Regions from separate parts of the Arthrobacter gengyunqii genome, predicted to be linked through region 1. Evidence: predicted binding sites of a transcription regulator. Region 1 holds the regulator's gene; the other holds the start of a gene.
What was found. Region 1 encodes HrcA, which represses chaperone genes, less so after heat shock. Its sites were predicted from a motif close to TTNGCACTCGNNNNNNNCGAGTGCNAA; they were not measured.
Positions count from the first base shown of each region.

Region 2: the regulator HrcA is predicted to act here: its motif matches at 1,603-1,629, upstream of groES (co-chaperone GroES).

Region 1 covers NZ_CP095461.1:2,125,871-2,129,395, reverse strand. The annotation lists gene MUG94_RS09680 (DUF3097 domain-containing protein) at 1-739, opposite strand, end outside; gene hrcA (heat-inducible transcriptional repressor HrcA) at 956-1,969, shown strand; gene dnaJ (molecular chaperone DnaJ) at 2,105-3,244, shown strand; gene MUG94_RS09665 (16S rRNA (uracil(1498)-N(3))-methyltransferase) at 3,246-3,525, shown strand, end outside.
Region 2 covers NZ_CP095461.1:2,945,064-2,948,588, reverse strand. The annotation lists gene MUG94_RS13470 (ABC transporter permease) at 1-347, opposite strand, end outside; gene MUG94_RS13465 (siderophore ABC transporter substrate-binding protein) at 434-1,393, opposite strand; gene groES (co-chaperone GroES) at 1,767-2,063, shown strand; gene groL (chaperonin GroEL) at 2,144-3,525, shown strand, end outside.

The sequences.
Region 1 (3,525 bases):
TGGCAACGTCGGTGTGGTCCCGGTGCGGCCACCCGAGGCCCTTCAGGATGCCGGTCTTCCAGTCTTCGTGGCGGGGCACCACGGGCCAGGCAGTCAGCCCGATGGTCTGCGGCTTGATGGCCTGCCACACATCCACGTACGGGTGGCCCACAATCAGCACGTTCCCCCGGGCTCCGGGGACGGCCATGGCTTCGGCCGCTATTCGGGACTCCTTGGACCCGGCCACCAGATGGTCCACCAGGATTCCCAGCCGGCGGCCGGGTCCCGGGCTGAATTCCCGCACCGCGGAGTACAGGTCGTCCACACCGTGCAGCGGCTCGACGACGATGCCCTCCACACGCAGGTCATCCCCCCACACCTTCTCCACCAGTTCGGCGTCGTGCTTTCCTTCAACCCAGATGCGGCTTGCCCTGGCGGTGCGTGCCCGGACGTTGTCCACCCGGACCGAGCCCGACGCCGTCCGCCGGGACACTGGGGCAGCTGCCTTGACCGCCGGAACCACCTCCACGGGCTCCCCGTCCAGCAGGAAGCCAAACCCGAGCTCGAAGGACTTCGTCTTGCCGCGCCGGTCCTCCAGCACCATCAAATGCAGCCCGCCGGACTTCTCCACCCGCACCACGGCGCCAACCCAGCCGCTCTGCACGTCTTCAAGCACCAGGCCTGCTTCGGCGCCGACCTTCGGCAGCACCCGCCGGGCCGGGGCGCTGATGTCCTGCGGTCCCCACGAAAAGTTCGACACGGGTGTAGTCCTCACTCTGGTTGCTTGGCTGGTGCACGCGCGGTTCACCGGTGGGCGGGCACGGGCTCCTCAATGCTAGCAACGCCGTTGATCCGTATTAGACTTAGCACTTGGGTATGGTGAGTGCTAACCAGCCCGGCGCCAATCCACATGCCTGTCCGGCACCGCAGTCAGGACATCACCGCCGCGCAGGACGTCAGCAAGGGAGGGAAAACCATGAGTGAACCACGCAGACTCGAGGTGCTCCGGGCCATTGTTGAGGATTACGTGCATTCGCGTGAGCCCGTTGGCTCCAAGGCACTGGTAGAGCGCCACCAGCTGGGAGTCTCCAGCGCCACCATCCGCAACGACATGGCAGCCCTGGAAGAAGAGGGCCTGATTGTTGCGCCGCACACTTCTGCCGGCCGCATTCCCACTGACAAGGGCTACCGCCTGTTCGTGGACCGGATATCGGACGTCAAGCCGCTGTCCGCCGCCGAACGCCGGGCCATTCAGACCCTGCTCGAGGGGGCCGAGGATCTCGACGACGTCATGGAGCGGACGGTCCGCCTGCTTTCCCAGCTGACCAACCAGGTGGCGGTGGTGCAGTATCCGCACCTGGGCAACGCCAAGGTCCGCCACATCGAATTTGTTCTGCTCGCACCCTCCCAGGTGCTGGTGGTGCTGATTTCCACCACCGGCCGGGTGGAGCAGCGGGTCATCACCGTTCCCGACCAGGTGAGCGAACCGGAGCTGCTGGAGCTGCGGCAGCATTTCCTGTCCACGCTCAGCGGTACGCCGCTGACCCGCATCACCGGACAGCTGGCCGACTGCCTGGCTCTGGTGCCGGCCCGGAAGCGGCGGAATGCCGGCGCGCTGGCCCACAGCCTGGAGCAGCTGGCCGGAATCAACCGTGAAGACCGCATGGTCATGGCCGGCACCGCCAACCTGGCCCGCTCCACAGTAGACTTTCCCCTGACGATCGGTCCCATCCTGGAAGCACTCGAGGAACAAGTGGTCATGCTTCGGTTGTTGTCGGAGATGGAGCAGGATGCCAGGGGCGTCTCGGTGCGGATCGGGCGGGAAAACCCGCACGGATCCCTTTCAGAGGCATCAGTCGTGGCCACCGGCTACGGGCCCGATTCTTCGGCAAAGGTGGGCGTCCTTGGACCAACCCGCATGGATTACCCCAACACCATGGCCACAGTGCGTGCCGTGGCCCGTTATCTGTCCCGGATACTGAACAACTAGACAACCGTTAGATGAATACACCAGCAGTACACCGGCTCCAGCCGCCAGCGGGCGGTCGCGGCCGGCGGACGCCCTCGGACGGAGGGTGCCGCGGACAACGCGGATACTGCGAATTACAGGAAGCGATGTGCACGAGTGAGCGATCACTACCAGGTCTTGGGTGTCGGACGCGACGCCACGGGCGAAGAAATCAAGAAGGCGTACCGGAAGCTTGCCCGCAAGCTTCATCCGGACGTTAACTCCGCTCCCGGAGCACAGGAAGAATTCAAGGCCGTCACCCATGCCTACGAGGTCCTGGCGGATCCGCAGAAGCGCCGCATTTATGACACCACCGGCAATGAGAACGGCAATGACAACGGCTTCGGCGGCGGCGCCGGGTTCGGCGGCCAGAACTTCGGCTTCCAGGACATCTTCGACACCTTCTTCGGTGGCGGCGGAGGCGGCGGGCGGGGTCCGGCATCACGGACGCGCCGCGGCCAGGACGCCCTGATCAATGTGCGCATCGACTTGAAGGACGCCGTCTTCGGCACCAACAAGAAGATCGACGTCGACACTGCGGTCACCTGCCCCACCTGCGACGGAAGCTGCTGCCAGCCCGGAACCTCGCCGCGGACCTGCGACATCTGCCACGGCTCCGGCCAGGTGCAGCGTGCGGTGCGCTCGATTCTCGGCCAGGTCATGACCACCGCTCCGTGCGGATCCTGCCAGGGCTACGGCACTGTCATTCCGGACCCCTGCCACGAATGCGCCGGCGAAGGCCGCGTCCGCAGCCGCCGCACCCTGAACATCAAGATCCCCGCCGGTGTAGCCACCGGAACCCGCATCCAGCTGGGCGGACAGGGCGAAGCCGGCACGGCCGGCGGACCGCAGGGTGACCTGTACGTGGAAATCCGGGTTAATGCCGATCCCACGTTCGTCCGTGAGGGCGATGACCTCCACGCCACGCTGACGGTGCCCATGACGGCCGCGGCGCTGGGCTCCACGATCAATTTCGAGACGTTCGACGGCGACCGCGAAATTGCGGTCAAGGCCGGCACCCAGTCCGGTGAGATCACCACCCTCAAGGGCCTGGGCGTGACGCATCTGCGCGGCTACGGCAGGGGAGACCTGCTGGTTCACCTGCACGTGGAGACCCCGCAGAAGCTGGATGCAGAGCAGGAAGAACTGCTGCGCAAACTGGCGCAGCTGCGCGGCGAGGAATACGCCGAAGGCCGCCTGGCAGGCAGCGGCACCGGCGTCTTCGCCCGGCTGCGGGACCGCCTGGGCAACCACTGACATGACCAACCCGATTTTCTTCGGCGACCCGGACGCTGTCCGGGCCGCCGGGGTTGGTTCCATTTTTGTGCTTGAAGGAGCCGAGGCTCACCACGCCGTCGCCGTAAAGCGCCTGGCCCCGGGGGAATCCGTGGATATCGTGGACGGGGCCGGACGCCGGCTCACGGGCTCGGTTATTGCTGCGGACCCCGCACGGCTGGAGCTCTCAGTGGAGTCTGTCGCCGAGGAAAATGAAGCGGCTGACACCCTGATGCTGGTTCAGGCCCTCGCCAAGGGCGGCC
Region 2 (3,525 bases), 820 kb from region 1:
GATTCCACTGTGCCCACCGTGGACGGCTCAACGAACTTGTTGCGGGCCATCAGCTGCATGATGAGACCGGCGACGCTCAGCGCCATCCCGGCAAGAATGATGCTCAGGGTCCGGGGAACCCGGCTGATCCAAAAGATGTCCCACGCGTGTTCATCACCGGACAGCAGGCCGGGAAGCGAAACGTCGCTCACGCCGACAAACATGCTGACAACGGCAAGCACCAGGACGCTTGTTCCTCCCAGCAGCAGCTTGGCTCCGGGGCCGAGGAACCGGCGGCGGCCGGAAACCCCGGAAACACCGGCAGCCCCGGCGGGTGCCGGAGCTGTGGGGGAGAGAACTGCAGTCATGTTTGCTTTCCATCTTCCGCGCACGGCCGGCCTCCCGAGAATTTTCTGGAGGCCGGCCCGCGGATTTAGCAGGTAGTGGGGACGGGTTAGGAGATGCCGTCCTGGACAGCGCTGACCATGGCGTCAACGTTGTTCAGGCCGTAGCCCACGAGGTACCAGCTGGAGGAATCGAGCATGGTGATGCGGTCGTTCTTGGCCGCCTTGGTACCCATCACGAGTTCGTTGTCCAGGACAGCGGAGGCAACTTCACCGGCGTTGCCGACGGCGACGTCGCGGTCGATCACGAACAGGTTGTCCGGGTTGATCTCGGCAATGTATTCGAAGGACACGGATTCGCCGTGCTGTGCTTCGGACTTGATGTCAGCAGCAGTGGCGACACCGAGGACATCGTGGATCAGGCCAAAGCGCGATCCTTCGCCGTAAGCGGTCATTTCGCCGCCGCTGGTCATGATGATCAGGCCGTTGCCGGCATCGGCAGCGGCTGCTTTGGTTTCATCGACCTTGGTGTCCAGCGCGGCGAGCTTGTCCTCAACCTCGGCTTCCTTGCCGAAGATCTCACCGATGATCTCGGTGTTGGAGACGAACGAATTCCACGGATCCTGGGCATCGGTGCTGAGGTTGATTGTGGGGGCGATCTTGGAGAACTCTTCATAGGAATCCGCCGTGCGTCCGGACATGATGATGAGGTCGGGAGCTCCGGCGCTGATGGCCTCGAAGTCGGGTTCCTTCATGCTGCCGATCTTGGCGTAGTCATCCGAGCCGTACTTGGAGAGGCTTTCGGGGAAGTTCGCGGCGGGAACGCCGTCAACCTCGATATCCAGGGCATCCAAGGTGTCCAGTGCGCCGAGATCAAACGTATAAACAGTCTCCGGGTTCACCGGAACTTCGGTGGTGCCCTGCGTGTGCTCAACGGTAACCGTAGTGGGTTCGGAGGCATCAGCGGTCGCGTCCGCACTGGCCGAGGTGTCCGACCCGCAGGCACTCAGGGCCAGGAGGGAAGCGAGGGCGGTCCCGGCGACAAGGCGGGACTTGAGGGTTTTTTTCACGGCAGGGGGCTCCAGTTATTCGGGTCCAGCGTCCGGCCCGGCGGGGGAGGCCCGCCAATAGGACAAAGAAGTTTGCGTATTTAGGACATATAAATGTTTGCTAATTTTGCGCGCCCTTGAAAACTACCTTGTTAGGTGAGGCTAAGCAACTTTTACGAACCGGATTCTGCGGGCCAGGTTGCCGGGCGTAACGAAGCGCCAAACAAAAATTGGCACTCACCTTGACCGAGTGCCAGCCCTTGCATAAAGTCGGAGCTAGCACTCTCCATGTGAGGGTGCTAATTCCTGAGGGAAGCGCCATCCGGCACCGCGACGACGGCCAGCGCCCACCGACGGTCCCTATCCGTTAGTAACTACGCAAAGGAGAGCCCGAGTGTCGGTCTCTATTAAGCCCCTTGAGGATCGTATTGTTGTCCGCCCCCTCGAAGCCGAGCAGACCACTGCTTCCGGCCTCGTCATCCCGGACACCGCCAAGGAAAAGCCCCAGGAGGGCGAAGTTGTTGCAGTAGGCCCCGGCCGCGTTGACGACAACGGCAACCGCGTTCCCGTGGACGTAGCCGAAGGTGACGTTGTCATCTACTCCAAGTACGGCGGAACCGAAGTCAAGCACGGCGGCTCCGAATACCTGGTGCTGTCCGCCCGCGACGTACTGGCCATCGTCGTTAAGTAGTTGAAACAGGAAAACCCCGGCCAATCTGGCCGGGGTTTTCTGATGCAGGTGCAGATGTAGCTGTCGGAAAGGACACACACATGGCAAAGCAATTGGAGTTCAACGACTCCGCCCGCCGCTCGCTGGAGGCCGGCGTCGACAAGCTGGCCAACACCGTCAAGGTGACCCTCGGCCCGCGCGGCCGCAACGTAGTGCTCGCCAAGACATGGGGCGCTCCCACCATCACGAACGACGGCGTGACCATCGCCCGTGAAGTCGAGCTGGATGATCCGTATGAGAACCTCGGCGCCCAGCTGGCCAAAGAAGTAGCCACCAAGACCAACGATGTTGCCGGCGACGGCACCACCACGGCCACCGTCCTGGCCCAGGCCCTGGTCAAGGAAGGCCTGCGCAACGTTGCTGCAGGTGCCGCTCCGGGCCAGCTGAAGCGCGGCATGGAGACGGCTGTGGAAGCGGTGGCTGCACGGCTGCTGGAAAACGCCAAGGAAGTTGAAGGCAACCAGGTTGCCCATGTAGCTGCGATCTCCGCTCAGAGCATGGAGATCGGCGAGCTGCTGGCCAAGGCTTTTGACACCGTCGGCAAGGACGGCGTCATCACCATCGAGGAATCCTCCTCGACGCAGACCGAACTGGTCATCACCGAGGGCATGCAGTTCGACAAGGGTTACCTGTCCCCGTACTTCGTGACCGATCCGGAACGCCAGGAAGCCGTCCTCGAAGACGCGCTGATCCTGATCAACTCCGGCAAGATCTCCTCGGTTGCAGAGTTCCTGCCGCTGCTCGAAAAGGCGCTGGGAACCTCCAAGCCGCTGTTCATCATCGCCGAAGACATCGAAGGCGAAGCCCTGTCGACCCTGGTGGTCAACAAGATCCGCGGCACCCTGAACGTGGTTGCCGTGAAGGCTCCGGGCTTCGGCGACCGCCGCAAGGCCATGATGCAGGACATTGCCACCCTCACGGGTGCGCAGGTTGTCTCTCCGGACCTGGGCCTGAAGCTGGACCAGGTTGGCCTTGAGGTGCTGGGCTCCGCCCGCCGCATCACGGTCACCAAGGACAGCACCACCATTGTTGACGGCACCGGCTCGGAAGCCGATGTGGCGGACCGTGTGGCCCAGATCCGTGCCGAAATCGAACGCACGGACTCCGACTGGGACCGTGAGAAGCTGCAGGAACGCCTCGCGAAGCTCTCCGGCGGAATCGGCGTCATCAAGGTCGGTGCAGCCACCGAGGTGGAGCTGAAGGAAAAGAAGCACCGCATCGAAGACGCTGTGTCCTCGACGCGTGCCGCTCTGGAAGAGGGCATTGTGGCCGGCGGCGGTTCCGCGCTGGTTCACGCTGCGAAGGCCCTGGACACGGATCCGGAGGTGCTGAAGCTGGAAGGCGACGCCGCCACCGCCGTGGGCCTGGTCCGCCGCGCCCTGGCGCAGCCGCTGCGCTGGATCGCCGAGAATGCCGGTTCCGA